DNA from 4 places in the Pseudarthrobacter sp. P1 genome. Region 3 is predicted to be linked to each of the others. Evidence: riboswitches for the same ligand, from Rfam matches in the RefSeq annotation. Region 3 holds a riboswitch; each other region holds the start of a gene.
The links. Region 3 has a riboswitch for S-adenosylmethionine ahead of ACQCSX_RS19660 (bifunctional o-acetylhomoserine/o-acetylserine sulfhydrylase). Riboswitches for the same ligand answer to the same signal wherever they lie in the genome.
Positions count from the first base shown of each region.

Region 1: linked by a shared signal. The riboswitch ahead of ACQCSX_RS12455 (DUF1737 domain-containing protein) and the one ahead of ACQCSX_RS19660 (bifunctional o-acetylhomoserine/o-acetylserine sulfhydrylase) in region 3 are both predicted to bind S-adenosylmethionine.
Region 2: linked by a shared signal. The riboswitch ahead of ACQCSX_RS17860 (hypothetical protein) and the one ahead of ACQCSX_RS19660 (bifunctional o-acetylhomoserine/o-acetylserine sulfhydrylase) in region 3 are both predicted to bind S-adenosylmethionine.
Region 4: linked by a shared signal. The riboswitch ahead of ACQCSX_RS08465 (aminotransferase class V-fold PLP-dependent enzyme) and the one ahead of ACQCSX_RS19660 (bifunctional o-acetylhomoserine/o-acetylserine sulfhydrylase) in region 3 are both predicted to bind S-adenosylmethionine.

Region 1 covers NZ_CP189584.1:2,645,121-2,652,292, reverse strand. The annotation lists gene ACQCSX_RS12475 (LacI family DNA-binding transcriptional regulator) at 1-764, opposite strand, end outside; gene ACQCSX_RS12470 (UDP-N-acetylglucosamine 1-carboxyvinyltransferase) at 1,046-2,578, shown strand; gene ACQCSX_RS12465 (O-succinylhomoserine sulfhydrylase) at 2,661-3,872, opposite strand; gene ACQCSX_RS12460 (rhodanese-like domain-containing protein) at 3,895-4,287, opposite strand; gene ACQCSX_RS12455 (DUF1737 domain-containing protein) at 4,284-4,532, opposite strand; SAM riboswitch class IV at 4,602-4,724, opposite strand; gene ACQCSX_RS12450 (Pr6Pr family membrane protein) at 4,823-5,470, shown strand; gene ACQCSX_RS12445 (aminodeoxychorismate lyase) at 5,484-6,407, opposite strand; gene cls (cardiolipin synthase) at 6,521-7,172, shown strand, end outside.
Region 2 covers NZ_CP189584.1:3,793,257-3,800,428, forward strand. The annotation lists gene ACQCSX_RS17835 (polysaccharide deacetylase family protein) at 1-567, shown strand, start outside; gene ACQCSX_RS17840 (universal stress protein) at 585-986, shown strand; gene ACQCSX_RS17845 (VIT1/CCC1 transporter family protein) at 1,137-2,252, opposite strand; gene ACQCSX_RS17850 (ArsR/SmtB family transcription factor) at 2,446-2,781, shown strand; gene ACQCSX_RS17855 (SRPBCC family protein) at 2,778-3,269, shown strand; gene ACQCSX_RS17860 (hypothetical protein) at 3,327-3,623, opposite strand; SAM riboswitch class IV at 3,640-3,761, opposite strand; gene ACQCSX_RS17865 (sodium:solute symporter) at 3,868-5,388, opposite strand; gene ACQCSX_RS17870 (helix-turn-helix domain-containing protein) at 5,611-6,195, shown strand; gene ACQCSX_RS17875 (hypothetical protein) at 6,307-6,597, shown strand; gene ACQCSX_RS17880 (FAD:protein FMN transferase) at 6,599-7,172, shown strand, end outside.
Region 3 covers NZ_CP189584.1:4,216,093-4,223,264, reverse strand. The annotation lists gene ACQCSX_RS19670 (glycosyltransferase family 39 protein) at 1-428, shown strand, start outside; gene metX (homoserine O-acetyltransferase MetX) at 676-1,815, opposite strand; gene ACQCSX_RS19660 (bifunctional o-acetylhomoserine/o-acetylserine sulfhydrylase) at 1,887-3,203, opposite strand; SAM riboswitch class IV at 3,293-3,406, opposite strand; gene ACQCSX_RS19655 (Tex family protein) at 3,469-5,754, opposite strand; gene ACQCSX_RS19650 (VOC family protein) at 5,986-6,624, shown strand; gene ACQCSX_RS19645 (CPBP family intramembrane glutamic endopeptidase) at 6,717-7,172, opposite strand, start outside.
Region 4 covers NZ_CP189584.1:1,785,868-1,793,039, forward strand. The annotation lists gene rsgA (ribosome small subunit-dependent GTPase A) at 1-880, shown strand, start outside; gene hisN (histidinol-phosphatase) at 950-1,762, shown strand; SAM riboswitch class IV at 1,836-1,949, shown strand; gene ACQCSX_RS08465 (aminotransferase class V-fold PLP-dependent enzyme) at 1,987-3,417, shown strand; gene ACQCSX_RS08470 (class I SAM-dependent methyltransferase) at 3,467-4,252, shown strand; gene ACQCSX_RS08475 (Nramp family divalent metal transporter) at 4,348-5,631, shown strand; gene ACQCSX_RS08480 (metal-dependent transcriptional regulator) at 5,664-6,362, shown strand; gene ACQCSX_RS08485 (YrdB family protein) at 6,363-6,695, opposite strand; gene ACQCSX_RS08490 (AMP-binding protein) at 6,752-7,172, opposite strand, start outside.

The DNA.
Region 1 (7,172 bases), 1.6 Mb from region 3:
CGGTCGTTGGCGCAGGCGATGCCGGTGGGGCGGTCCGCGCGCACCCCGCCGCCGGGCGCGCGCAGCAGGTCCATGGCGGCGTCGTACCCCTCGTTGATTTCCCAGCCGGCCGTCTGCACCGTGGCCGGGGGCAGCCCGGCGGCGGCGACCGCCTGGAGGAAGCCCTCCAACCGGCGCCCCGTGGCCACCATCTCCGGGGTGCCGCAGAGGTAGGCGATGTCCCGGTGGCCGGCCTCGATCAACACGCCGGCCGCGCTGCGCCCGCCGCTGACCTCATCGGGGACCACTCCGCGCAGGGCGCCGGAGGGGTCAAAGCTGTTGGCCAGCACGGCCGGACCGGCGGCCAGCTGGGCCGGCGGATCGTAGCTGCGCAGGCTCATGGCGGCGAACATCAGCGCATCCACCTGCCGGTCGCGCAGCGCCGTGAAGGCCGCGGCCTCGCGGCTGGCGTCCTGGTGGGTGTCGATCACCAGCAGCAGGTAGCCGCGGGCCAGGGCGGCATCCGTGGCACCCTTGAGCAGCTTGCCGGCATAGGGGCTGGAGGCAATGGAGTCCGTGACGACGCCGATGGTGTGGGTGCGCTGGCTCTGCAGCGAGCGGGCGACGGCGTTGGGCGTGTAGTCCAGCTCGCGGGCCGCGGCCAGGATCAGCGCCTGCTTGTCCTTGGCGATGTTGCCGTCCGCGCGGCCGTTGAGCACAAAGCTCACGGCACTGCGGGATACACCTGCCCTGCGGGCCACATCGGCCGATGTCGCTTTTCGCACCACTGCGCCTCCTAAAACGTGTGAGGACAGCGTACCGCACCGCGGTTTGGCATGGTCGGGCCGGCCGCGGGCACCGGCCGCGGCGTGGCAGGGTGCGTGGGCCCGCGGGCATATAGTTAAGCAGCGACGGCGGTTCCTGGGGGCGCCTCGTCCACTCCATGGCTGCGCACCGGTCGGGCAAATATCGCACAATGCGAGTAATTTGCGCATAATTTACCGAATAATAGCGACGCGCCACACATTTTGCGGTCAAATATGCTTTCCATGATATAAATGTGCCTATGACTCAAGAGGCTGCAGAAACCGTAGGAGTCCTGGTCCGGGACGCGCGTTCGGACAAGGGTTGGACGCAAGGGCGGCTCGCAGCGGAGCTGGGCACCAGCCAGAGCGCCGTCGCCCGCATGGAACTGGGCAAGCAAAACCTGAGCCTGAAGATGATCCAGCGGATGGAGAGCATCTTTGGCCGCAGCATCGTCAATGTTGGCGGCAAGGCCAAGAACCGGGTCACCCACCTGCGCGTCGTCGGCGGCCGCGAACTCTCCGGCAGCGTGGACGTCAACTCCTCCAAGAATGCCGGCGTCGCCCTGCTCTGCGCCTCCCTGATCAACCGCGGCACCACCACGCTGCGCCGGCTGGCCCGGATCGAGGAGGTCAACCGCATCGTGGAGCTGCTGACCTCCATCGGCGTCGAGTGCACCTGGCTCAACGCCAACGACCTGCAGATCCGCCGCCCCGCCGTGCTGGACTTGGATTCCATGGATGTGGAGGCCGCCCGCCGCACCCGCAGCGTCATCATGCTGCTCGGTCCGCTGCTGGACGAGTCCACCAGCTACCGCATCCCGTACGCCGGTGGATGCGACCTGGGCACCCGCACCGTGGAGCCGCACATGCAGGCGCTGCGCGAGTTCGGCCTGGACGTCACGGCGCACGCCGGGTTCTACGGCGTGCAGGCCCCGGAGAGCGACAGCCGCGACCGCACCTTTGTGCTGACCGAGCGCGGGGACACCGTCACGGAGAACGCCATCATGGCCGCCGCGCACCGCGAGGGCACCACCGTGATCCGCAATGCCAGCCCCAACTACATGGTCCAGGACCTCTGCTTCTACCTGCAGGGCCTGGGCGTCACGGTCGAGGGCATCGGCAGCACCACGCTGACCATCAAGGGCCAGTCCCGGATCGACGTCGACATCGAGTACTCCCCGTCGGAGGACCCGATCGAGGCCATGAGTCTGATCACCGCCGGCATCGTCACCAAGAGCCAGGTCACCATCAAGCGGGTGCCGATCGAGTTCATGGAGATCGAGCTCAAGGTCCTCGAGCAGATGGGCTTCAAGTACATCAAGTCCGCCGAGTACCGCGCGCACAACGGCCACACCCGCCTGGTGGACATCACCACGCTGGCGTCCACGCTCAAGGCCGCCACGGACAAGATCCACCCGATGCCCTTCCCCGGGCTGAACATCGACAACCTGCCCTTCTTCGCCGTCATCGCTTCCATGGCCGAGGGCACCACGCTGATCCACGACTGGGTCTACGAGAACCGCGCCATCTACCTGACGGAGCTCAACCGCCTCGGCGGGCGCGTGCGCCTGCTGGACCCGCACCGCATCGACATCACCGGCCCCGTCGCCTGGCGCGCCGCGGAGATCGGCTGCCCGCCGGCCCTGCGCCCGGCCGCGTGCATCCTGCTGGCCATGCTGGCCGCCAAGGGCACCTCGGAACTGCGCAACATCTACGTGATCGAGCGCGGCTACGAGGACCTCGCCGAGCGCCTGAACACCATCGGCGCCGAGATCGAGTACTTCCAGGACTGACCGAAAACTGTGGTGCGGTAGGTGCTCTTATGAGGCGTCATAAGAGCACCTACCGCACCACAGTTGTTTGCGGACGACGGCGTTAGATGGCGGAGAGGGCCTGGGCCAGGTCCTTCGTCAGGTCCTCCAGGTCCTCCAACCCCACCGAGAGGCGCAGCACGCCGTCGGTCAGGCCGATGGCCGCACGGCCCTCCGGGCCCATCGCGCGGTGCGTGGTGGTGGCCGGGTGGGTGATCAGCGACTTGGCATCGCCCAGGTTGTTGGAAATGTCCACGATGTTCAGCGCATTCAGCAGCGCGAACGCGGCGTCCTTGGCGGTGCCGTTGGCCGGCGTCGCCAGCTCGAAGGTCAGCACGGTGCCGCCGGCCTTCATCTGCGCCTTGGCCAGCTCGAACTGCGGGTGCGAGGGCAGCAGCGGGTACTTCACCCAGTTGATGGCCGGCTGCTGTTCCAGGAACGCGGCCAGCGCCAGGGCATTGGCCGAGGAGTGCGCCACGCGCAGGCCCATGGTCTCCAGCCCCTTGGTCAGCACCCAGGCGTTGAAGGAGGACAGCGACGGCCCGGTGTGGCGCATCAGGTTCTTGACGGGTCCGTCGATGAACTCCTTGGTGCCCAGGATGGCGCCACCCATCACGCGGCCCTGGCCGTCGATGTGCTTGGTGCCGGAGTAGACAATCACGTCCGCGCCCAGATCCCCGCACTTCTGCAGCAGAGGGGTGGCGAAGACGTTGTCGGCCACCACCGTGGCGCCGGCCGCATGGGCCAGATCGCACACGGCGCGGATGTCCACGATCTCCTGCATCGGGTTGGAGGGGGATTCGAAGAACACGGCGGTGGTGGGCACCGACAGCGCCTCGCGCCACTGGTCCAGGTCCGGCCCGTCCACGAAGACTGTCTCCACGCCCCAGCGCGGCAGGATCTCGTTCAGGATGACAAAGCAGGAGCCAAAGAGGGAGCGGGAGGCCACCACGCGGTCGCCCGCGGCCAGCAGCGCGCCCAGGGCGGTGAAGACGGCGGACATGCCCGACGCCGTCGCGAAACAGGCCTCGGTCCCCTCGAGCAGGCGCAGCCGCTCCTGGAACGTGGCCACCGTGGGGTTGCCGTAGCGGGAGTAGACAAAGCGGTCCGCCTCGCCGGTGAAGGCCTGTTCGGCAGCCTCGGCCGATTCGTAGACAAAGCCGGAGTTCAGGAACAGGGCCTCGGAGGTTTCCTGGAAGTTGGTGCGGTCCAGTCCGCCGCGCACGGACTGCGTGTCGGGGGCCCAGCCTGCGGCGTTGGGGTTGAAATTGCTCATTGAAATCCTTAAAGCGTGGGTGCTATTTCCAGGGCAGGTGGCGATTTTTCCAGCCATTTAGCACCCGGTCGCCGTAGGCGTCGGGCTCGCCCTCAAAGCCTTCGAGCACGTTGTACGAGGTGAAGCCGGCGGCCGTGGCGGCCTCGGCGGCGGCGATGGACCGGACGCCGGAGCGGCACAGGAACACCAGCTCGGCACCGGCCGGTGCGGCGGCGGTGAGCTGGTCCACGAAGGCGGCGTTGGGCGTGCCGCCGGCGAGGTTCCACTGGATGAACAGCGGCTCAACGCTCAGCGAGGTGGTGTCCGGGACGCCGATGTGCGCCCATTCGCCCTCGGTGCGCACATCCACCAGCAGGGCCCCGGATTCCACCTTGGCCCAGGCCTCCGCCGGGGCGAGGTCGCCCGCGTAGCTCACGCGTGGCCCTCGCCGTCGTACTCCAGGTCCTGGACGGCGTTGGCGACGGCGGCATCGGAGGCGGCGACGGCGTGCGGCAGGACAACGGCCTGGGCGGCCACCACGGTGGTGCCGTTGAACGTCACGGACGGACTGCCATGGAGGATGTACCCCTCGGCCAGGGCGTCGGAAATGCGCACACAGAATGCGTGGTCGTCGGGTCCGGTGATCAGCCGGTAGGCGAGCGGGGCTTCGTGGTCAGACATGGTTCTCCTCGATTGCAAGCGGCGGGAGCGCAAGCGGGGAGGGTAGCCAAAAAGAGGCTGCACCAGGGGCGTCCACACTTGCAAACCTTGGCCGTATATCACTAGGTATTGCCGAGTATTCACCTAAGGCACCCCGCTGGAACAGAGGGTTGCCGGCCAGCAAGTCAGGGCTTGGCGCTGGCACTCATTACTCAGGGAAAAAGTAGCATACGGGCCGGCGCTGCGGGCAAACGTGCCGCCGAATGTGGCATTGCATGAAGAACGCGGGGCCCAATGGCAGGATATGGACCATGAGTCCGAGAATCGTTCTTATTGTTGCCCGGTTGTTCTTCGGCGTGCTGACGCTGGTTGCGGTGGGGACCCAACTGGTGATCCATCTGGGCAATGGCTACGACGTGGTGAACTTCTTCAGCTACTTCACCAATTTGTCCAACCTCTTTGCCGCCGTGGTGCTCCTTGTTGCCGCGGCCCACCTGATCACCGGCAAGGAGGGCACCCGCACCGGGGACATCATCCGCGGGTCCTCGGTGGTGTGCATGGCCCTGGTGGGCATCGTCTTCAGTGCCCTGCTGCGCGAGGTGGACCTGGGGTCGCTGCTGCCGTGGATCAACACGGTGCTGCACTACGTCATGCCGGTGGTCATTGTGCTGGACTGGCTCGTCCAGCCCCCGCAGCGGCCGATGGCGTACTCACGGCTGTGGGTCTGGCTGCTCCCGCCGGTGCTGTACCTGGCCTACTCGCTCATCCGCGGTGCGGCCATCAATTGGTACGCCTACCCGTTCCTGAACCCCGACACCTCCGGCGGCTATGGCCCGGTGGCGGCAACCTGCCTGGGCATCACCGTGGCGTTCCTCGCCGTCAGCGTGGTCCTGGCCGTGGCCGCCAACAAGCTGCGCCCGCTGGTGCGCACCGGGTCGCCGGCACTGCAGCCGGCCTAGGCCCGGCCTGGTGCTATTCGGTGCCGGCCAGCAGGGCCGAGAGCTCGGCCGTCAGCTGCGCGCGGACCGCGGCCGTGCCCACCTCGGTGCCGTCGATCCGGTTCACCGGTGCCAGCAGCCGGATGCTGGAAATCAGCCAGACGGCGTCGGCGTCCATCAGGTCCGCCGGCACCACCGGTCCGTAGCCCAGTTCCCAGCCGGCCGCCCGGGCCGCGGCGAACAGTGCGCCCTGGGTGGTGCCGGGCAGGATGCCGCTGTCCTGGGCGGGGGTGATCAGGCGCTTGACCGGCAGCCCGCCGTCGTCGCTGATGTGCGCGAGCAGGACCGAGGACGTCGGGCCCTCCAGCACGCGGCCGTCGGTGCTGGTGAAGATCACGTCGTCGGCGCCCTGGGCGTGCGCATACCGCAGCGCGGCCATGTTCACGGCGTAGGAGAGGGTCTTGGCGCCCAGCAGCAGCCACGGTGCGCGCTCGGCCACGGCGGAATCGTAGCCGCGGTCCAGCAGCAGCACGTCCAGCCCCTTTTCGCGCTGGGCCCTGGCCGCGGGCGACGGCGCGGAGGCCTGTACCCAGGCGGTGGGGGAGTTGGCGCCCTCGTCGCCGCGGGTGGCGATCAGTTTGACCACCACCTCGTCCGGGCCGGCCGCGGAGCCGGCCGCGGAGTCCGCGCGCGCCGCCGCGAAGGCGTCCAGTGCGGTCCCGATGGCCCGCAACCAGGCGTCCGGCGCCGGGATGTCCAGCCCCATGACCCTGGCCGAGGACGCCAGCCGGTCCAGATGCGCCGCCACCTTGCGCGGCTTGGCGTCGATGGCCAGCAGCGATTCAAAGATCCCGTCGCCGCGCGTGGCGCCCTGGTCCGTGGCCAGCAGCGCCGGGGCGGTGGCGTCGGCCAGCCGGCCGGCGGGGAAGGCGGGATCCAGGAACACCAAAACAGTCATGCAGCCAGCTTAGTGCGGCTCCGCCGGCGGCCGGAACGGACGCCTCCCCGGCCCGGGCCCGCCACCGGATAGGCTGGGACAGTCGACCGGCACCGTGCAGAAGGGGGATTGCAGTGTTGTTTCCCGGCCTGCCGTGGGATTCCACGGCCACGTGGTTCTCCCTGCTGCTGTACATCTCGGACATGGTGATCCGGCTGATCGTGCTGGGCGTCATCCCCGGAAACAGGCGGCCCACCACGGCCATGGCCTGGCTGCTGTGCATCTTCTTCCTGCCCTCCATCGGCCTGGTGCTGTTCTTGATGTTCGGCAACTTCCGGCTGTCCCGCCGCCGCCGCGATTACCAGGCGGAGGTCAACCAGCGCGTTCTGGCCGCTACCCGCGAGATTGCCCTGCAGACCCCACCGTACGACGGCCCGGAATGGATCAACTCCGCGGTGGGGCTGAACCGGCGGCTGGGCTCCTTCCCCTCGCTGGAGGGCAACAAGGTGGAGCTCATCGGCGGCTACCAGGAGTCCCTGGACGCCATGGCCGAGGCCGTCCGGGGGGCCACGGACTACGTCAACGCCGAGTTCTACATCATGAGCTCGGACTTCGCCACGGAGAACCTGTTCCGCGAACTGGAGGCCGCGGCCGAACGCGGTGTGCGCGTCCGCGTGCTCTTCGACCACATCGGCTCGCTGCGCGTGCCCGGCTACGGGGCCATGCTGCGCCGGTTCAAGCGCAGCCAGATCCACTGGCGGCGGATGCTGCCGCTGCTGCCGGTCA
Region 2 (7,172 bases), 420 kb from region 3:
GGCATCCGGCCGGTGGGCTTCCGCGCCCCCTGGTGGGAGTTGAACTGGCACACGCCCAAGCTGCTGGCGGACCGGGGCTTCCTCTACGATTCCTCCCTGCTCGACGGCGATGCGCCCTACCGGCTCTCCGTCGCCGAGGGGGATGCCCGGGACATCGTGGAGATCCCCGTCGACTGGACGTTGGACGATTGGGAGCAGTATGCGTTCTACCCCGGCGTGACGGGCAGCGGCGTGATTGAGAGTCCCGCCAAGGTGCAGGAGATGTGGACGCTGGAGGCCGAGGCCCACCACGCCCAGGGCAGCTGTTTTGTGCTGACCAATCATCCCTTCATCTCCGGCCGGCCGTCCAAGGCCGTGGCCCTGGAGCGGCTGATCGAGCGGGTCCGCGGCATGGAGGGCATGTGGGTCGCCACGCTGGCCGAGATTGCCCGGCACACGGCGGAGACTGTCGCCGAGGTGCACCAGATGGGCCGGGTGGAGATTGCCGGCTTCCCGGACGCCGGCGTGAGCATGCGCCCGGCCCGGGTGCACAGCGCCGCCGCCACGTTCGCCGCCAGCCGGCGCTGAGCTGCGGGGACACGGCCATGCCCGTCATCGTCGGATATCTGCCCACCCCGGAGGGTGCCGCCGCCCTGGAGCGCGGCATCCACGAGGCGAGCCTGCGCGGCGAACGGCTGATAGTGGTCAACGCCTCGCGCGGGGACGCCCTGGCCGGCGACGCCTCGATCGCCGCCGGGGCGGCCCTGGCGGGGGCGGCGCGGCTGCTGGCGGATTCCGGCGTCGAGCACGAGATCCGCCAGCCGCAGCGGGGCCGTTCACCGGCCGAGGAGCTGGTGCGCACCGCCGAGGAGGACGAAGCCTCGATGATCGTGATCGGCCTGCGCCGGCGCTCCCCGGTGGGGAAGATCCTCTGGGGCAGCACGGCCCAGGAGGTCCTGCTGGAGGCGGACGGCCCGGTGGTGGCGGTGAAGCCCGCCCGGCGCTGACCGGGCATCGTGGGAACCGGCGGCGGCTGCCGGACCTGTGGGTCCGGCAGCCGCCATCGTCGGTTCCTCTATTGCACCGGCGACGCCCGTCCCCGTCCAGGATGGGCAACCGGCGCCGTCGCAGGCGGGAACGGACGTCCCGGATGCCCGCTAGCCCACCACTGAGCCGAAGGCCAGGCCCAGCACGTAGGTGGCGGTGGCGGCGCCGAAGCCGATGGCCAGCTGGCGCAGGCCGCGCCACAGCGGCGAGGCACCGGAGAGGAGCCCGACGACGGCGCCGGTGCCCAGCAGGGCCAGGCCCACCAGCGCGGCGGCCAGCACCAGGGCGCCGAGGCCCGTCATGCCGAAGATGAACGGAATGATGGGGATGATGGCGCCGGAGGCAAAGAAGCAGAAGCTGGCGGCGGCCGCACCCCACGCGGTGCCCAGGGTCTCGTGCCCGTTGGCCTCCTGGAACTCCTCCGGCTGCAGCGACAGGCTGGGGTCGCAATCGCAGGTGAACTGGCCCATCCGCTCGGCGGCGCGGTGCTCGGCCGCCTCCCGGGACATGCCGCGGGCCAGATAGACCAGGATGAGCTCGTTGTGTTCGAGGTCCAGCCGGGGAGCTGCGGTCAGCGTGACCTGGGTCGGCATGGAGGCGTCCAGAAGTTCGCGCTGCGAGCGGACCGAAACAAACTCCCCTGCCCCCATGGAGAGGGCGCCGGCCAGCAGGCCCGCGACGCCGCTGAAGAGCACCACCTTGGAATCGACGCCGGTGGCCGCCATGCCCATGACCAGGGACAGGTTGGAGACCAGTCCGTCATTGGCGCCAAAGACGGCGGCGCGGAAGCTGCCCGAGAGTCTGTTGCGGCCCCGAGTGGCCAGGCCGCGGACCACCTCCTCATGGATCGCCTCGTCGGCGGCCATGGCATCGGTGGCGTCGGCGTCGGTGGCGTAGGGGGAGCGGGACTCGGCGCGCTGGGCCAGGGCCAGCACAAAGACCGAGCCAAAGCGGCGCGCCAGCAGGCCCACCAGGCGGTTGCGGAACGAGGGGTGCGCAGCAGTGTCGGCATGCTCGCCCAGCAGGTTCAGCCAATGCTGTTCATGGCGGCCCTCGGCCTCGGCCAGGGCCAGCAGGATCTGCTGCTCCTCGCCGTCTCGCCGCTTGGCGAGGTCGCGGTAGACGGCGGCCTCGGCCCGCTCGTCCGCCAGATATTGGCGCCAACGCTTGATGTCGGCGGGCGTAGGGGTGCGTTCCAGCACGGTGGATCTCCTCTGGTCAGCCATCACTGTAGCCCGTTGGCGGGTTGAATACTGGACGGTAAACCTGTCCGCTGGATTTCGGCCCGGCGAAATTCCCGCTCCGTTGGTTGGGCTTGTCCCCGGTGGTTGGGCCTGCCGAAACCGGGGTCTTGACAGCGCCCGCACGGAGGATCATATTTAACACAGCGGTTAATTAACAGATTGGTGAAATACGTACATGGCCACCGACCAGCTCAGCCTGATCTTCGCCGCACTGGCGGACCCCACCCGGCGGGCCATCCTGGCCCGGCTGAGCGAGGGGGAGGCCACGGTCGGTGAGCTGGCCGAACCATTCGAGATTTCACTGCCCGCCATCTCCCGGCACCTGAAGGTGCTCGAGGGGGCCGGACTGATCACCCGAAGCAAAAGCGCCCAGTGGCGCACCAGCAGGCTCTCGGCCGAGCCGCTGCGGGAAGTGGCCGCCTATATGGAGAAATACCGTCGGTTCTGGGACAGCAGCCTGGACCGGCTGGATGAACACGTCAAGCGAATCCAAAGGGAGCGATTGAAATGAGCACCGCAGAAAACACCGTTGACACACTGGCCCGCGAGGGCGAATCCATGGTGGTGGACGGCACCACGCTGACCATCGTGCGGTTCTTTGACGCACCGCGCGAGGTGTTGTTCGAGGCCTGGACGGATCCGGACCAGCTGGCGCAGTGGTGGGGCCCGGAGCATCTGCACACCCCGCGCGACAGCGTGGCGATCGAGGCCGTCGTCGGCGGCTTCTGGAAGGCCAGCATGGTGATGGACGACGGCAGCGGCGAGTTCCCGGCGGTGGCCCGCTTCACCGCGGTGGAGCCGCCGTCGCGCCTGGAACTGCATGAGCCGGCCTCGGAAATGTTCCCGTTCGAGATCACCATGAAGATCACCTTCGAGGACGTGGACGGCCGGACCCGGATGACCATCGTGCAGCACTTCGCGACGGAGTCCTTCGACTTCGACGATTCGGTCAAGGGCTGGGGCACGTCCTTGGAGAAGCTGCGCCGCCTGGCTTCATAGCCCAACTAGGGCGCATTTATCGTCGAAAACAGCGCGTTTTTCGACGATAAGTGCGCCCTAGTTGGGCGTACGGGCGGGGTGGAGGCGGAAATGCAGCTCGACGCCGGAGCGCCGGCCCGTGGCGGCGACGGCGACGGCGAGGGTTGCGGACGCAGCGTGCCAGCGGGGCGGGGCGACGGCGCGGTCCAGGGCGGCGCCCAGGGCGGCGGGGTCGGTGCACCACCAGCGGCACCAGGAGCGGCCCAGCCGGAATTCGACGGTGCCCAACAAGGCGTCGACCGCGGGCAGGGTCCGGACGCCCGCGGGCGCGGAGGCGGCGGACGGGGCGGCAAGGGAGGGGATGGTGCGGGCCATGGCGGACAGCCTTCGGTCGGTGCTCTTGACCGCGCCGGTGTGTCTTGGGCCGGGCGCGGACCGCTTCCTCATCCGAACCACCCGCGAACATGGGGTTGGTGTGCGGCCAGTCGGAGCTTGGCACCGCATCTCTTGAAGCTGGAACCAGCCTAAACCCAAGCCAACTACAACGGCGGCCGGGCTGCGCCATATGACGCAACCCGACCGCCGTCGGCGATGTAGTGCAGGTGTAGTGCGGTGGAGCCTAGTTGGCTGACGATGCGGCGCCCTCGGGCACCTCGTCCAGCTTGGCGCCGGCCACGCGGGCATCCCAGGCCGTGCGGATGGCTGCGGGGGTGGGCTTGGTGGACAGCGAGACCACGATGTAGACCACCAGGGAGGCGGCCAGACCGTAGTAGATGGGCTCGTTGGCGTAGACGCCGTCGGCGCTCGGGATGGCCCCCGTGGAGTAGAGGATCAGCAGGGTCAGGGTCAGAACACAGCCGACAGCCATGGACCAGGCCGCGCCGATGCCGGTGCCGCGCTTCCAGACCAAGCCACCGAGGATGGCGACCAGCAGACCGCCCACCAGGATGTCGTAGGCAATGGTCAAGGCGACGACGACGTCCTGGGTGATCATGGCGATCAGCACCGCGACCACGCCCAGGCCCAGCACCCAGTAGCGGTTGGCCTTGACGTCGTGCTCGGGGTTGTCGGTGTCGGAGGTGTCGATGGTCTTGCCGAACCAGCTGGCCACAAACGGGACGACGTCGGCGCGGGCCACGGTGGCGGCGGCGATCAGGGCGCCGGAAGCAGTGGACATCATCGCAGCCACGGCAGCGGCCATGACGATGCCGCCGATGCCGATCGGCAGGATGTGCGTGGCAACCTCGGCATAGACAACGTCCTTGCCCAGGGTGGCCACGTCAATGTCGGGCAGGGCCACGCGGGCGGCCAGGCCAATCAGCGCGCCGGCCACACCGTAGAGGATGCAGTAGATGCCGGCGGTGGAGCCGCCCCAGCGGGCCACCGTGGGGTTCTTGGCGGTGAAGACGCGCTGCCAGATGTCCTGGCCGATCAGCAGGCCCAGGGTGTAGACCACGAAATACGTGATGATGGTCTGGATGCCGATGCCGTCGAGCTGGAAGAACGAGGCGTCGACGCGGGCGCGGATGCCGTCCAGGCCGCCGGCCGCATTGAGGGCGAACGGCAGCATCAGGAAGAAGACGCCGACGGTCTTGATGACGAACTGGACCTGGTCGGCCAGGGTGATGGACCACATGCCGCCGATGGTGGAGTAGACCAGCACGATGGCGCCGCCGACGGCGATGGCCAGCCAGCGCTCCCAGCCGAACAGCACGACGAAGATGGTGGCGTAGGCGCCGGTGGAGGTGGCGCACAGCATCAGCGTGTAGGCCAGCATGACGATGCCGGAGGTCTTGGTGGCCTCCTGGCCGTAGCGCAGGCTCAGCATCTGGGAGACCGTGTAGATCTTCAGCTTCTGGATGGTGCCGGCGAAGAGCAGGCTCAGCAGCAGGACGCCGACGCCGATGGCGACCACCAGCCACATGCCGGAGATGCCGAACTTGTAGCCCAAGCCCACACCACCAACGGTGGATGCGCCACCGAGGACGACGGCGGCCATGGTGCCGGTGTAGAGGAACGGACCCAGGCGGCGGCCGGCCACTAGGAAGTCGCTGTTGTTCTTAGTGCGGGACTTGCCCCACCAGCCGAAGGCCAGCATGGCCACCAGGTAGATGGCGACAATGGCAATGTTCAGTGCCATGAGATGAACTCCAAGTGCAAGTGATGTGGACGGGATTCCCCAATGAGATTTGCCTCACAGGCAACATCTGTTGCCTTCTAGGCTATGCTGTGATCACGGTTACAGTCAATCGGCAACCCGGAACCCGTTGGGTTCCGCATGCTGGGGGACCGTGGCCAAACAAGGGCGGCCAAGGTGTGTAAAGTCACTCAGGCACGATCTTGCTGAGAAAAAAGGTGTCCCATGAAAGCGCTCCCCGTTGAACCCAGTGCCGCCCCGGTGGCGATCGGCTCGCGGCTGCGCGCGGCACGCCAGGCCCAGCGGTTGACGATAGAGCACGTCGCAGACGCGACGGGGCTCACCAAGGGCTTCCTGAGCCGGGTCGAACGGGACCTCACCTCACCCTCCATCGCCTCGCTGGTGACGCTCTGCCAGGTCCTCTCCATCGCCGTCGGCGACCTCTTTGCCGTTCCGGAAACCCACCTGTGCCGCAGGGACGAGGGGCCCAGGATCTCCCTCGGCGGTGAGGGCATCGTGGAGCGGCTGCTGACGGCCCGCTCCGAACGCCGGCTGCAGATCCTCAGCGCGACCATTGACCCGCACGGCAGCGGCGAATCCGAGCTTTACGCGGTGGACTGCGATGTGGACGTCCTGCACATCATCAGCGGCCGCCTGACCTTGCGCATGACCAACGCCACGTACGACCTCCACACCGGCGACACGCTGTCCTTCCCGGGCCGCGAGCCGCACACCTGGGTCAACGAGACGGACCAGCCGGTGGAGGCGCTGTGGATCCTGGTCCCGGCCGCCTCCGGCACGGGCGGCTGAGGCCCCCGGCGCTGTCTCAGCCGGTGCCTGCCTGATTCAAAGGCTCCGCATAGGAAGCCTGCGGATCATTGATTGCCTAGGGTGCTTTGGCACAAAGGCAAGGGGCAGGACATGGATGCACGCACAACCGGCAAGAGGATCGCCGCGGGGGTGACGACGGCGGTGGCGCTGGGCAGCCTTGGTGTGGCCGGGATTGCCGGCGCGGCCATCTACGCCGCCATCCCCACCACGGCATCCCCGGCGCCGTCCACCTCTTCGACGCCGTCGTCCTCCTCGCCGGACACGGGGTCCGGCTCCTCGGAGGACGGCTCAACCTCCGCCACGCAGCCCAGCGATCCGGGCTCCTCCGCCGTCCTGCCGGGCACCGGCGGCGCCGTGCACGGCCGGTCCGCGGGGTCCTGAGATGGAAACAACGCAAAACTGGACCGGCTGGGGGCTGGCGGCGTCCGTCGTGGTGACCGATGCCCGCCTGCTGGGCGAGGCCGCCGGGCTCGTCCGCACCACCATAGACGCCGTCGATGCCGCGTGCAGCAGGTTCCGCCCCGATTCCGAGCTCGCGCGCCTGGCACCCCGGCTGCCGGCCGGCGCCTGCGCCAGCCCGCTGCTGGCGCGGCTCGTGGAGCGGGCGCTGCTGGCCGCGGCCTGGACGGACGGCGACGTCGACCCCACGCTCGGCCACGACCTGGTGGCCCTGGGCTACGACCGCGACATCCTGCGCATCGACCCGTTTGCGCCTGCGCCGGCCCCGGGCCTGCCGGCCGGTGCGCTCCCCACCGGCGGACGGGCGCCCAGGACACCGGGCTGGCAGCGGATCGGCCTGGCCGGCGGTGTGCTCACCGTGCCCGCCGACCTGCTCCTGGACCTCGGAGCCACCGCCAAGGCCGTGGCCGCGGACCTGGCCGCGGAGAGCGTGGCCAGCACGCTGGGCTGCGGGGTCCTGGTCAGCCTGGGCGGGGACATCGCCACGGCCGGCCCGG
Region 3 (7,172 bases):
GTGCGGGTGCCGGCGACCTCGCACCGCAGCCCGGCAGGACCACGGGCGGAGCAGGTGCCGGTGGATTCCTGGGCGACGTGGCAAATGCCCAGCTCACCGCGTTGTCGTCCTCGACCACCACAAAATGGTCCGCCATCGTTTCGGGGTCCTCCGAGGCCGCATCGCTTGAACTCGCCAGCAACACTGCCGTGATTGCGCTGGGCGGTTTCAGCGGCACGGATCCGTACCCCACCCTTGCGCAGTTCCAGGACATGGTGGCCAACGGCCAAGTCAGCTACTTCATCTCCGGCGGCATGGGCGCCGGGCGCATGCCATTCGGCGGCGGTTCCTCCGCAGGAACGGGCGCGGGCAGCGTAGCGGCATGGGTTGCCGCCAACTTCACGGCGCAGACGGTGGGCAGCACGACCGTCTACAAACTGGCCAGGTAGCCTCGCTCGACCAGCGAAACCCTGCGGCGCGACGGTCCACCCCCTCCAGGACACCGGAGTGGCGCCGTCCCGGATAGCATTGGACGTCGCCGGTGCAGTTGGGTGTCCCGGTTAGAGTTCCAGGGCGGTTCGGGCTGGCAAGCTCGACGACCGAACCCGCCTGTGCCCGTGCCCGCTAGGGACCCGCAGCCGGGTCTCGACGAGTTCGACCAGCGGCCTGGTCGAGCTCGTTGAGACCCAGCCATGACTACAACGGGAAGAAGCTCTTCCGCAGCAGGGCGCCGAGCTGGGCGGTCTCGGTCAGGAAACCGTCGTGGCCGATGGCGGAGTCGATGCTGTGCACCTCAACATCCCCGGGCAGCGCCGCCGCCAGGGCGTCCGACTGCTCGGGGAAGTACAGCCTGTCGCTCGTCACCGAGGCCACCAGGAACTCCACCTCGGACGCCGCCGCCAGGGCAGCCTCCAGCGAACCCCGGCCGCGGCCGACGTCATGGCTCATCAGGGCCTCGGTGATCGCGATGTAGCTGTTGGCGTCGAACCGGCCCACCAACTTGCGCGCCTGGTGGTCCAGGTAGCTCTCCACCTGGTACCGCTCCCCCGCCAGGCCAGACGGTGCCGCCAGCCGCGAAGGCCCCACGGGGTTTTCGCCGTCCTGGGCGGTGCGGCCGAAACGGACGGCCATCTCCTCCTCGGACCGGTAGCTGATGTGCGCAATCCGCCGGGCAATGCCCAGGCCCGCCGTCGGCGCGGTGCCGTCGTAGTAGTCCCCGCCGGCAAAGTGCGCATCGGCACGGATCGCCAGCACCTGCACCTGGGCGAGGGCGATCTGCTCGGCCGTGCTGGCCGCGCAGGAGGCAATCACGGCACAGCGCTGAACCCTCTCGGGCAGAGTCGCCGCCCATTCCAGCGCGCGTGCCCCGCCCATGGATCCGCCCACCACCGCGTACCAGGACGCAATGCCGAGCAGGTCCGCCAGCCGTGCCTCCGCCGCAACGGAATCGCGCAGCGTGGTGAACGGGAAGCGGGAGCCGTAGGGGGTGCCGTCCGCGGCAATCGAGGACGGTCCGGTGGTGCCGTAGCAGCCGCCGAGGATGTTGGCCGAGACCACAAAGTACCGCTCCGTGTCGATCACCCGGCCCGGACCAACCAGCCCCTCCCACCAGCCGTCCTCCTCCGTGGCGCCGCGGCTGACGTGCGTGCTGCCGGTCAGCGCGTGCTGGATGAGGACGGCGTTGGAGGCATCCGCGTTGAGCGTTCCCCAGGTTTCGAACGCGAGCGTGACATCCTCCAGGGTGCCGCCGGCTTCGAGCTCCAGCGCACCCACGGGGGCATAGCGGAGCTCGCCGTCGGACGACGGCCCGGCATGGGCCAGCGAGGCCCCGCTCAGGCCGTCGTCGCCGAGGAGCTCCGGCTCGGAAGAATACACGCGAAAGATTCCCAGGGTTTCGGCGGAAACGCTCACGCGCTCTTGGCGGCCCGGAAGCCGGCTTCGAGGTCCGCGATGATGTCCGCGACGTTTTCGATGCCGACGGAGAGGCGCACCAGTCCGGGGCGGACGCCGGCGGCCAGCTGCTGCTCGGGGCTGAGCTGGGCGTGCGTGGTGGAGGCCGGGTGGATGACAAGCGAGCGGACGTCGCCGATGTTGGCAACATGCGAGTGCAGTTCCAGCCCGTCGACAAAGCGCTTGCCCGCCTCTTCGCCGCCCTTGATGTCGAAGGCGATAACGGCGCCAGTGCCCTTGGGGCCATACTTGCGGCCGCGCTCGTACCAGGGGCTGGACGGCAGGCCGGCGTAGGCCACGGCCTCCACATCGGCATTCTTTTCCAGCCAGTCGGCGACGGCGCGGGCGTTCTCCACGTGCCGCTCCACGCGCAGGCTCAAGGTCTCCAGACCCTGCGCGATGAGGAAGGCGTTGAAGGGGGCGACGGCGGAGCCGAGGTCGCGCAGCAGCTGGACGCGCGCCTTGAGGATGTAGGAGAGATTGGCACCGAGTGCACCGTCGGCACCCAGGTCGCGGCCGTAGACCAGGCCGTTGTAGCTCTCGTCGGGGGTGTTGAAGCCGGGGAACTTCTCCGGGTCCTTCGTGTAGTCGAACGTGCCGCCGTCGACAATCACGCCGGCAATGGCGCTGCCGTGGCCGCCCAGGTACTTCGTGGCGGAGTGGATCACGACGTCGGCGCCCCACTCGAGCGGGCGGATCAGGTACGGCGTGGCCAGGGTGTTGTCCACCAGCAGCGGTACGCCGGCCTCGTGGGCCACGGCGCTGATGCCCTCGATGTCCAGCACGTCCTGGCGCGGGTTGGAGACGACCTCGCCAAAGAACAGCTTGGTGTTGGGGCGGACGGCGTTGCGCCAGTCATCCAGGTTGTCCGGGTCGGCCACGAAGGTGACCTCGACGCCGAACTTCTTCAGCGTCTGGGCGAACAGGTTGTAGGTTCCGCCATAGATGCTGGGGCTGGAGACGATGTGGTCCCCGGCCTCGGCAATGTTGAGCACCGCAAAGGTCGTCGCAGCTTGGCCGGAGGAGAGCAGCAGAGCCGCAAGGCCGCCCTCAAGGCTGGCGATCCGCTGCTCCACCGCGTCCTGGGTGGGGTTGCCGATGCGTGTGTAGATGGGTTCCAGTTCGGCGAGCGCGAAGCGGTTGGCCGCACTCTCTGCACTGGGGAAGACGAACGACGTCGTCTGGTAGATGGGCAGGGCACGGGCGCCGGTGGTGGCGTCGGGCTGCTGGCCTACGTGGATCTGACGGGTTTCAAATGACCAACCGGTGCTCACAAGGGGCTCCTCATGCTCTGGGGCCTTCAGGGTGCACCGGTGGCCCACCGCCACGGGAGGCCCCGGCCGGTGGGCCAGGATGCACCTGTAGCCCGCGCTTGCCCTGGACCGATTGGCCAAGGCCAGGTCTTCACCCGGGGCACCCCACCGCGGAGGAGGGTTGCCGGCCAGCGAGCCGGGGCTTGTCGCTGACACTCATGACCTACGTTCAGTGTGGGAGAGGCCCGCGGCGGGACGCAAGAATGTGACGTTTATATGACAGTGCCTATGTGGTGGCGTCATCCAGCCGGAGCGACAGGGAGATCCGCTTGCGCGCCGGATCCACATCGAGCACCTTGACCTTGACGACGTCGCCGGACTTCACCACCTCGCGCGGGTCGGCGATCCGCCGGGTGCTCATGGCGGAGATGTGGACCAGGCCGTCCTGGTGCACGCCGATGTCCACGAACGCCCCGAACGCTGCCACGTTGGACACCGTCCCCTCCAGCACCATGCCGGCGCGCAGATCGGTGATCTTCTCCACCCCCTCGGCAAAGGTGGCGGTGGCGAAGCGCGGGCGCGGGTCCCGGCCCGGCTTGGGCAGCTCCGCCAGGATATCCGCCACCGTGGGCAGGCCGAAGCTGCCGTCCACAAAGCGGGCCGGGTCCAGGGCGGCGACGGCGGCCGCACCGGCACCCGGTGCCTTGGCTCCGGCCGCGGCAAGCACCTTCCTGGCCACGGGGTAGGCCTCGGGGTGGATGCTGGTGGCATCCAGCGGCTCCGCTCCGCCGGTGATGCGCAGGAAGCCGGCGCACTGTTCAAACGCCTTCGCGCCCAGCCGCGGCACCTTCTTCAACGCCGCGCGGCTGGCGAACGGCCCGTGCTCGTTGCGGTAGGCCACAATGTTCTCGCTCAGCAGCGGGCCCACGCCCGCCACCCGGGCCAGCAGCGCCGGGGAGGCCGTGTTCACGTCCACACCGACGGCGTTCACGCAGTCCTCGACGACGGCGTCCAGGGCGCGGTCCAGCCGGGCCGGGGTGAGGTCGTGCTGGTACTGCCCCACGCCGATGGATTTGGGCTCAATCTTCACCAGCTCGGCCAGCGGGTCCTGCAGCCGGCGGGCGATCGAGACGGCGCCGCGCAGCGAGACGTCCATGCCGGGCAGCTCCGCGGAGGCCAGCGCCGAGGCGGAGTAGACGCTGGCCCCGGCCTCCGAGACCACCACCTTGGCCGGCGCTGCGCCGTCGCGCTTCTTCAGCTCGGCCAGCAACTGGGCGGCCAGCTTGTCCGTCTCCCGGGAGGCGGTGCCGTTGCCGATCGCCACCAGCTCCACCTGGTGCTTGTGAGACAGCGCCACCAGCGTCGCCAGGGACTCGTCCCAACGCTTGGCCGGGACGTGCGGGTAGATGGTGTCGGTGGCCACCACCTGGCCGGTGCCGTCCACCACCGCCACCTTCACTCCCGTGCGCAGGCCCGGGTCCAGGCCGAGGGTGGCCCGGTTGCCGGCCGGCGCTGCCAGCAGCACATCTCGCAGGTTCGCGGCGAAGACCTGAACCGCCTCCTCCTCGGCGGCGGCAAAGAGCTTGCCACGGGCTTCGGTGGCCAGCCGGGCCAGCAGCCGGGTCCGCCAGGCGGCCTCCACCGTGCCCTGCAGCCAGCCGTCGGCGGCCCGGCCGCGGTGGGCAATGCCCAGGGACCGGGCAACGGCGCGTTCGTACCAGCCGCGCGCCTGCTCCAGGGCCTCGGCGTCGCGGGGATCGGCCTCGGCAATCTCCAGCGCCAGGGCGCCGTCGGCCTCGCCGCGCAGCAGTGCCAGCACCCGGTGGCCGGGCAGCCGGTGCAGGGGTTGGACGAAATCGGCGTAGTCCTTGAACATGGCGGCGTCCTTGCCGGCGTCCGGACCGGGGGCGCCGGCGGCCTTGCCGGTCTTGGCCTTGGAGCGCAGCCGGCCGCCGTTCCAGAGCCGCTCGCGCAGGGCGGCGGCCAGCTCGGTGTCCTGCCCGGCGCGCTCCACCAGAATGGCGCGGGCCCCGGCAAGGGCAGCGGCGGCGTCGGCAACGCCATGACCGGCGTTGCGGTACCCGGCCGCCGTGGCCTCGGGGTCGCGGCGGGGATCGGCCAGCAGGGCGTCGGCCAGCGGCTCCAGCCCGGCCTCGCGGGCGATCGCGGCCTTGGTCCGCCGGGTGGATTTGAAGGGGAAGTAGAGCTCCTCAAGCTCGGTCTTGGTGGCCGCGGCCAGCACCGCCGCGCGCAGCGCCGGGACCAGCTTGCCGGCCGTCTCGATGCCCTCCAGCACGGTGCGGCGCCGTTCCTCGAGTTCGCGCAGGTAGCGCAGCCGCTCCGCCAGCGTGCGCAGCTGGGCATCGTCCAGCGTGCCCGTGGCCTCCTTGCGGTACCGGGCGATGAACGGCACCGTGGCGCCGCCGTCGAGCAGGCCGACGGCGGCGCGCACCTGGCTGGCCGTGACGCCGAGTTCCGCGGCGAGCGCTGCCTCGATCCGGGCCTCGGTGCCGGTTCCCGCGGGGGCTCCCGCAGTGGCCGGCTTGGGGCCGGGGGCACCCTTGGCGGGCACTAAGGGGGACGGGGCCGGGGCTGCGGGGAGGGAAGTCACAGTGCCATTCTGCCGCACCGGCGGGGCCCGCGCCCCGGCGGCACCACGGCTTCACCACCGGCGGCACGGCCGGGCCGTCCGGCACCGCCGTCGTCTACCATGGCAGGGCGAATACTGCCATTGATCTGACGTCCCATGACGATAAGGCGGCCCTAAGTCGAGACGCACCTCACAAAGTGCCAAGATGATGCCATGCGCATGGATCATGTTTCTTACGCCTGTGAATCAGATGGACTGGCAGCCACGGCTGGCCGGATTGCCGAAGCCCTCGGGGTCGAAGCGGTGCGTGGTGGGGTGCACCCGCGCTTCGGCACCCGCAATATGATCATCCCCCTCACGGACCACCACTATGTGGAGGTCGTGGAGTGCCTGGACCACCCGGCGTCGGACAAGGCGCCCTTCGGCCAGGCCGTGCGGGCCCGCTCGGCTGCCGGTGGCGGCTGGATGGGCTGGTGCGTGGCGGTGGACGATCTGGCACCCTTCGAGGAGCGCCTGGGCCGCAGTGCCGTCCCCGGCAACCGCAAGTTCCCCGACGGCCAGGAGTTGATCTGGCAGCAGATCGGCATCAAGGGCCTCATTGCGGACCCGCAGGTGCCCTACATGCTCAAGTGGGAGGGCAACCCTGCCCTGCATCCCTCGCTGGCCCGGAAGACCAATGTCCGGCTGGCCTCGCTGACCATCGCCGGCAGCGCCGAGCGCGTCACCGAATGGCTGGGCGAGCCCGTGGAGCAGCCGCTGGAGGATGTCACGGTGGAGTGGGTCGCCCCGCGCGGCACCCCCGGCATCATGAGCGTCACCTTTGACACCCCCAACGGCCCGGTCACCATCTGACCTCCGGCCCCAATGCAACTGGGTGGCAGTTGTTGCAGTTCTCAGCGTCGAGAGCTGCAACAACTGCCACCCAGTTTTCGTTTAACCCTCGTTTAGCCGAAGCCCAGCAGCGGGCCGGCGGTGAAGGCGGCGATGTCCAGCAGGGCGTGCGCCACCACCAGCGGGGCCAGCCGGCCGAAGCGCTTGTAGACCCAGCAGAACACCAGGCCCATGGCAAAGTTGCCCAGGAACGGGCCAAACCCCTGGTACAGGTGGTAGCTGCCGCGCAGCAGCGAACTGGCCAGCACCGCCGCCCAGGGCCCCCAGCCGAAGCGCTCCAGCCGGTTCAGCAGATAGCCGACGACGATGACCTCCTCCACCAGCGCGTGCCGGATGGCCGAGAGCACCAGCACCGGAATGGTCCACCAGTAGGCGTCCAGCGCGCTGGGAATGATCTCGGTGGTCACACCCAAGGCCCGGCCCAGCGCATAGAGCCCCAGCGAGGGCAGCCCCATCGCCAGCATCAGCCCGATCCCCCACAGCACGTCCCGCACCGGCCGGTCCGCCGT
Region 4 (7,172 bases), 2.0 Mb from region 3:
CGTGGCCCTGGTCGGCGACGTCTCCGGCGCGCCCGACACGCTGGCCCGGCTGGTCCGGGTGGAGACGCGGCGCACGCTGCTGCGCCGCAGCGCCGACGACACCGACCCGGTGGAGCGCGTCGTGGTGGCCAACGCCGACCAGTTGGTGATCGTCGTGGCCGCGGCCAACCCCGAGCCCCGGACCGGCTTCATCGACCGCGCGCTGGTGGCCGCCTACGATTCGGGCATCGCCCCGCTGCTGCTCATCACCAAGGCCGATGTGAAGGATCCCGCCGAGCTGCTGGCCAACTACGAGCACCTGGACATGACGGTGGTGGTCAGCCGCACGGCCTCGGACACCGCCTCGGGCATTGATGCCCGCAGCGACGACGGCGAATCCGCCCTGCTGGCCGGCGGCGCCGTCGACGCCCTCAAGGACCATCTGGACGGCAAGGTCTCCGTCATGGTGGGCCACTCCGGCGTCGGCAAGTCCACCATGGTCAACGCCCTCACCGGCTCCCAGCGCGCCACCGGCGGCGTCAACGCCGTCACCGGCCGCGGCCGGCACACCTCCTCCTCGGCGCTGGCCCTGCGGCTGCGCGACGCCCAGCCGGGCAGCTGGATCATCGACACCCCAGGCATCCGCTCCTTTGGGCTGGCCCACGTGGATCCGGACCGCATTCTGCACGCCTTCCCCGACCTGGAGCCCGGCACCGATGCCTGCGAGCGTGGCTGCAAGCACAACAGCGCCGCCGTCAACTGCGGCCTGGACCCGTGGGTGGCCGACGGCAGCGCCGGCGAGGCCGGCCCGGCCCGGCTGGCCTCGCTGCGCCGGCTGCTGGGCAGCTCGGACCGCACCGAGGGCCGCGCCGAAGCCAAGGAACTCGGCACCATCCTCTAATCCGGCGGAACCCGGCCGCGGGTCCCCCTGCCTCCCCGCCCCTGCCACAACCAGCGATAGTGTGATGCCATGAACCATGAACCGCAAGGCTACAACGACGATCTCCGCCTGGCCCACGTATTGGCGGACGCCGTTGATTCTTTGACGATGTCTCGTTTCAAGGCGCTCGATTTGGCTGTGGAAACCAAGCCGGACCTGACGCCCGTCACGGACGCCGACAAGGCCGCCGAGGAGTCCATCCGCAGCCAGCTCGCCCGGGCCCGCCCCCGCGATGCCGTGCTCGGCGAGGAATTCGGCAGCAGCGGGCACGGCTCGCGCCGCTGGATCATCGACCCCATCGATGGCACCAAGAACTTTGTCCGCGGCGTCCCGGTCTGGGCCACCCTCATCGCCTTGGTGGACGAGGGCCAGCCGGTGGTCGGCGTCGTCAGCGCCCCCGCCCTGGGCAAGCGCTGGTGGGCCGCCAAGGGCACGGGGGCCTTCACGGGCAAGTCGCTGGCCGCCGCCACCCGGCTGCGCGTCTCCAACGTCGCCAACCTGGCGGACGCCTCGATGTCCTATTCCTCGCTCTCCGGCTGGAAGGAACGCGGCAACCGCGACGAGTTCATCGCCCTGACCGACGATGTCTGGCGCACCCGCGCCTACGGCGATTTCTGGTCCTACTGCCTGGTGGCCGAGGGTGCCGTCGACATTGCCTGCGAGCCGGAACTGAACCTGTACGACATGGCGGCCCTGGTGCCGATCGTCGTCGAGGCGGGCGGGCGCTTCACCTCCCTCGATGGCGAGGAGGGCCCCTTCGGCGGCAACGCCCTGGCCACCAACTCCATCCTGCATTCGGAGGTCCTGAACCGGCTCAACCCGGGGCTCGACGACCTCCTGTAGCACGACGCAGTGTGACGCAAAGGGATGTAACAAATGCGCCCGGCACCCCACCGGGGTTAGCATTTTGGGCATAGGTCACGAGTGCCAGTGCTAAACCCCGGTTTGCTGGCCGGCAACCCTCCTTTCGCGGCGGGGTGCCCCGGGTGACGACCTGGCCAGGCCGGAGCGGTCTTGGCAAGCGCGGATCACGGCACTGTCCGGGATCCTTCCCGTGAGGTCCTTTCATGAGCTCTGCAACCCTTGAAAAAAATTCCATCTCCACCGCGGCTGCCGCCGCCGTCGAACCCCTGTTGGCCGTCACCGGCGCCGACCTGTCCGCCCCGCTGATCACCGGCGGGAGCGTCCGCTACGCCAACCTGGACTACGCCGCCTCGGCCCCGGCCGTCCAGGCCGTGGCCGACCACCTGGCCCAGGTGCTGCCGTACTACGCCAGCGTGCACCGCGGGGCCGGGTTTGCCTCCCAGGTCAGCACGTCCGTCTATGAAAACGCCCGCGACACCATCCGGGACTTTGTGGGCGGCCGGGCCGATGATGCCGTCATCTTCACCCGCAACACCACCGATTCCCTGAACCTGCTGGCCGGTTGCGTCGAAACGCTGCTGGCCACCGAGGACGGCTCCCGCCCCACCGGCGAGGTGCTCTACCTGGACATCGAACACCACGCCAACCTGCTGCCCTGGCAGCGCCTGCCGCACCGCAGCGTGGTGGCCGCCGGTTCCATCGCGGCCACGCTCTCGCGGATCGAAACGCAGCTGCGCGCCGGCTCCGTGGTGCTGCTGGCCGTCACCGGCGCCTCCAATGTCACCGGCGAGATCCTGCCCGTGGCCGAGCTCGCGGAACTGGCCCACCGGTATGGTGCCCGCATCGTGGTCGACGCCGCTCAGCTGGCCCCGCACCGCCGCCTCAACCTCGCCGACGACGGCATCGACTACGTGGTCTTCTCCGGCCACAAGCTCTACGCCCCCTTCGGCTCCGGCGTCATCGTTGGCCGCCCGGACTGGCTGGACGCGGGCACCCCGCACCTGGCCGGTGGCGGCGCGGTCAAGGAAGCCCGGCTGGACACCGTGACCTGGGCCACCGGGCCGGCCCGGCACGAGGGCGGCTCCCCCAATGTGCTCGGCGCCGCCACGCTGGCAAAGGCCGCGGAGATCCTCTCCGCCCTGGACGAGTCCGCCTGGCACAGCCACGAGGAGGGCCTGCGCGACCACGTGGTGGCGGGCCTGTCGAAGATCCCCTCCGTCACCGTCCACCGGCTCTTCAGCGATTCCGGCGACTACCCGGGCAGCGGCAGCATCGGCGTCGTCAACTTCTCCGTCGAGGGCTACGACGCCGGGCTGGTGGCGGCCTACCTCTCCGCCGAGCACGGCGTGGGCGTGCGCGACGGCAAGTTCTGCGCCCACCCGCTGCTGCGCCGCCTGGGCCTGCCCTCCGGATCGCTGCGCGCCAGCTTTGGCGTGGGCTCCCGGCTGGCGGACGCCCAGCGCCTCGTCGACGGCGTGGCCGCGCTGGTGGAGTCAGGGCTGGGCTGGGACTACGTGGTGGATTCGGGCCGCTGGGTTCCGGCCAACGATGCCCGCAGGTACCCGGACTGGGCACCGAACACCCCCGGCACGGCAGGCGCCGCCCCCTGCACCATCGACCCCGAGGACGACTAGCACGCGGTAGAGTTGACGGGCTTGTTTCCGTCAACGTTCAGGAGCGCATATGGCAGCCATCGGCGGGCCCACCTTTGAAGCCGGCCGGCGCCAGGAGATGGCCACGGCCTTCCAGGACGGTGGCGAACACTACGATCGGGTGCGCCCGGGGTACCCGGCGGAGTCCGTCGAATGGCTGTTCGACGGCACCGCCGCCGGGTCCCGGGCGGGGGTGGCCGACGTCGTCGATCTGGGCGCCGGGACGGGCAAGTTCACCGGACTGCTCCTGGGGCCGGGCCGCAACGTCACGGCCCTGGACCCCTCGGCGGACATGCTGGCCCAGCTGGAGCGCCGCTTCCCCACCGTCCACACCATCATTGGCGTGGCCGAGGACACCGGGCTGCCGGACCGGAGCCAGGACGCCGCCACAGTGGCCCAGGCTTGGCACTGGTGCGACCCGGTGGCCGCAAGCACGGAGATCGCACGGATCCTGCGCCCGGGCGGGATCCTGGGGCTCGTGTGGAACCAGCTCGACGTCAGCGTGCCCTGGGTGCACCGGCTCAGCCGCATCATGCACGCCGGCGATGTCCACAAGCCCGGCTTCCGGCCCGCCGTCGGCCCGGAGTTCACAGCGCTGGAGTCCCACGTGAGCGCCTGGGCCCAACCACTGACCGGCGAGGACATCAAGGAACTGGTCAAGTCCCGCAGCTACTGGCTCCGGGCCAACGAGGCCACCCGGGCCAAGGTCACGGCCAACCTCGACTGGTACCTGTACGAGCATCTGGGGCACACCCCCGGTGAAGTCCTCCAGCTCCCCTACCTGACGCACACCTGGCGCGCCGTCAAGGCCCCCTGACCCGGCCCGCCGCCCGTCACACACCGGCTCCACTCGACAGGAATCCGTCGCGCCGTCTATGATTTCGGTATGCCTAAATATTAGTCTTAGGCGGAATGAATCATGCTGAGCAAAGGAGCCTGGCCGTGCTGGACGCCAAGATGACTGCCACCACCCGGAAGCGGCCGAAGGTCCCCTCGGCCATTTTCATGCTGGGCCCGGCCTTTGTGGCAGCCATCGCCTACGTCGATCCCGGCAATGTGGCGGCCAACCTGACCTCCGGCGCCAAATACGGCTACCTGCTGGTGTGGGTGCTGGTGGCGGCCAACATCATGGCCATGCTGATCCAGTACCAGTCCGCCAAGCTGGGCGTGGTGACGGGCAAATCGCTCCCCGAACTGCTGGGCGAACGCTTCGGCACGGCCGGCCGCCGGGCCTACTGGCTGCAGGCCGAACTGGTGGCCATGGCCACCGACCTCGCCGAGGTGGTGGGCGGTGCCATTGCGCTGAACCTGCTCTTCCACGTGCCGCTGCCGGTGGCCGGGCTGATCGTGGGCCTGGTGTCCATGGCCATGCTGATGGTCCAGAACCGCCGCGGCCAGCGCACCTTCGAATCCCTCATCATCTTCCTGCTGGCCATCATCACCATCGGCTTCCTGGCCGGACTGGTGCTCAGCCCGCCCGATCCCGCCGGCGTGGCGGGCGGCCTGCTGCCCCGCTTTGACGGCAGCGACAGCGTGCTGCTGGCCGCAAGCATGCTCGGCGCGACGGTCATGCCGCACGCCATCTACCTGCACTCGGCCCTGGCCCGGGACCGGCACACCACCGCACGCGACACCCCCGAGCTGCTCCATGCCACCGTCAAGGCCACCCGCTGGGATGTGGTGGCGGCACTCCTGCTGGCCGGCGCGGTCAACATCGGCATGCTGCTGCTGGCCGCCTCCACGCTGGGCGGCGTTGAAGGCACCGACAGCATCGAGGGCGCCCACGCGGCCATCGTGGCCACCCTGGGCCCGGTCATTGGTGTGGTGTTCGCCGTCGGACTGCTGGCCTCGGGCCTGGCCTCGACGTCGGTGGGCTGCTACGCCGGCGCCACCATCATGGGCGGGCTGCTGAAGATCAAGCTCCCGCTGCTGACCCGCCGGGTGGTCAGCCTGATCCCGGCCCTGGCCCTGCTGACCTTCGGCGTGGACGCCACGTGGGCGCTGGTCATCAGCCAGGTGGTCCTGAGCTTTGGCATCCCGTTCGCCCTGATTCCGCTGCTCCGCCTGACCTCCAACAAGGCTCTGATGGGCATCCACCGCGACGGAGTGCCGCTGCGGATTGCCGCACTGGTCAGCGTTGCCCTGGTGGTGGCCCTGAATGCCGTGCTGCTCTACCTCACACTCACCGGATCCTAGCTCCGCGGGGGCCGGAGGGTAGGCTGGAGGGTGTGAAGCAAACCCCCACCTCATCCAGCGTTGAGGACTATGTGAAGGTCATCTATTCCTTCACCGAATGGCAGGACAAGCCCATTTCCTCCACCCAATTGGCCACCCGCCTCGGGGTGGCCAATTCCTCCGTCTCGGAGATGGTGCGCAAGCTCAAGGACCAGGGGTTGGTCAACCACAAGCCGTACAGCGCCATCCGGCTCACCGAGCCGGGGCTGGCGCTGGCCCTGTCCATGGTCCGCCGGCACCGGTTGCTGGAGACGTATCTGGTGCAGGAACTGGGCTACAGCTGGGACGAGGTCCACGACGAGGCCGAGCTGCTCGAACATGCCGTCTCGGACACCTTCATCGAACGGATGAGCGCCAAGCTGGGCCATCCCACCCGCGATCCGCACGGCGATCCCATCCCCGACGCCGACGGGCACGTGGACATGCCCGATGCCTTCCGGATGGGCGAGCTCGACGCCGGCCACCGGGGCAGGATCATCCGGATCAGCGACCACGACCCCGAGCTGCTGCGGTATCTGGATGAGCAGCACATTGCCCTGGACGCCGCGGTGCACATCATCGGGCGCAAGCCCTTTGGCGGCGCGCTCATCGTGGAATTCGGCCCCCAAACGCTGGACCTCAGCGACGAGGTGGCCGACGCCCTCTGGGTCGCCACCACCAGCCCGCACGCCGGCTGCACCATCCCGGGCTAGCTAGACGCGTGCCCCGCTGCGGCGCAGGTAGAGGCAGGACGCGGTGTAGGCCAGCGAAATACCGGCCAGCAGCGCGCCCAGCGGCGCCAGGTGCGCGGCAACCAGCACACCGGCAGCGAGCAGGAAGGCCAGCAGGGACACGGCGGGCAGTGCCGGCCAGGGCAGCCTGCGCTGGGCCTTCGGTGCCATGAAGTAACCCCAGAGGATGATCACGACGGCGGGCAGCCCCACACCCAGCACATAGTTCCACGGGGCGTCCTGGCGGAATCCCCAGGCACATATCGCCGCGAGCATGGCCACCTCAAGGGCAAACCCCACTGCCATCGTTGCCATGCCCAGCACAGCCGGTCCTGACACTGCCACTGCGGGGACATCCGCACGCCGTCGACTCACTGGCCCGCTTTCTGGTTGTTCACGTTGTTCTCGTTCTCTCGCTCGGCCTGCGCCAGCAGGGCGCGTTCGCGGCGCAGCACATAGCGCTGGACCTTGCCGCTTGGCGTCTTGGGCAACTTGTCCACAAAATGGATGCGCCGCGGGAAGGCATGCGCGGCGAACTTGTCCTTGACCAGCCTCTGCAGTTCCGCGGCCAGCCCATCCGTGGGCTCGACGCCGTCGCGCAGCACCACATAGGCCTCCAGCACCTCGCCACGGATCTCGTCCGGCGTGCCGATCGCGGCGGATTCCACCACGTCGGGATGGGCCGCCAGCACGCTTTCCACATCAAAGGGGCCGATCCGGTAGCCGGCCATGATGATCACGTCGTCGTCACGGGAGGAAAAGTAGATAAAGCCATCCGCATCCCGCCGCCCG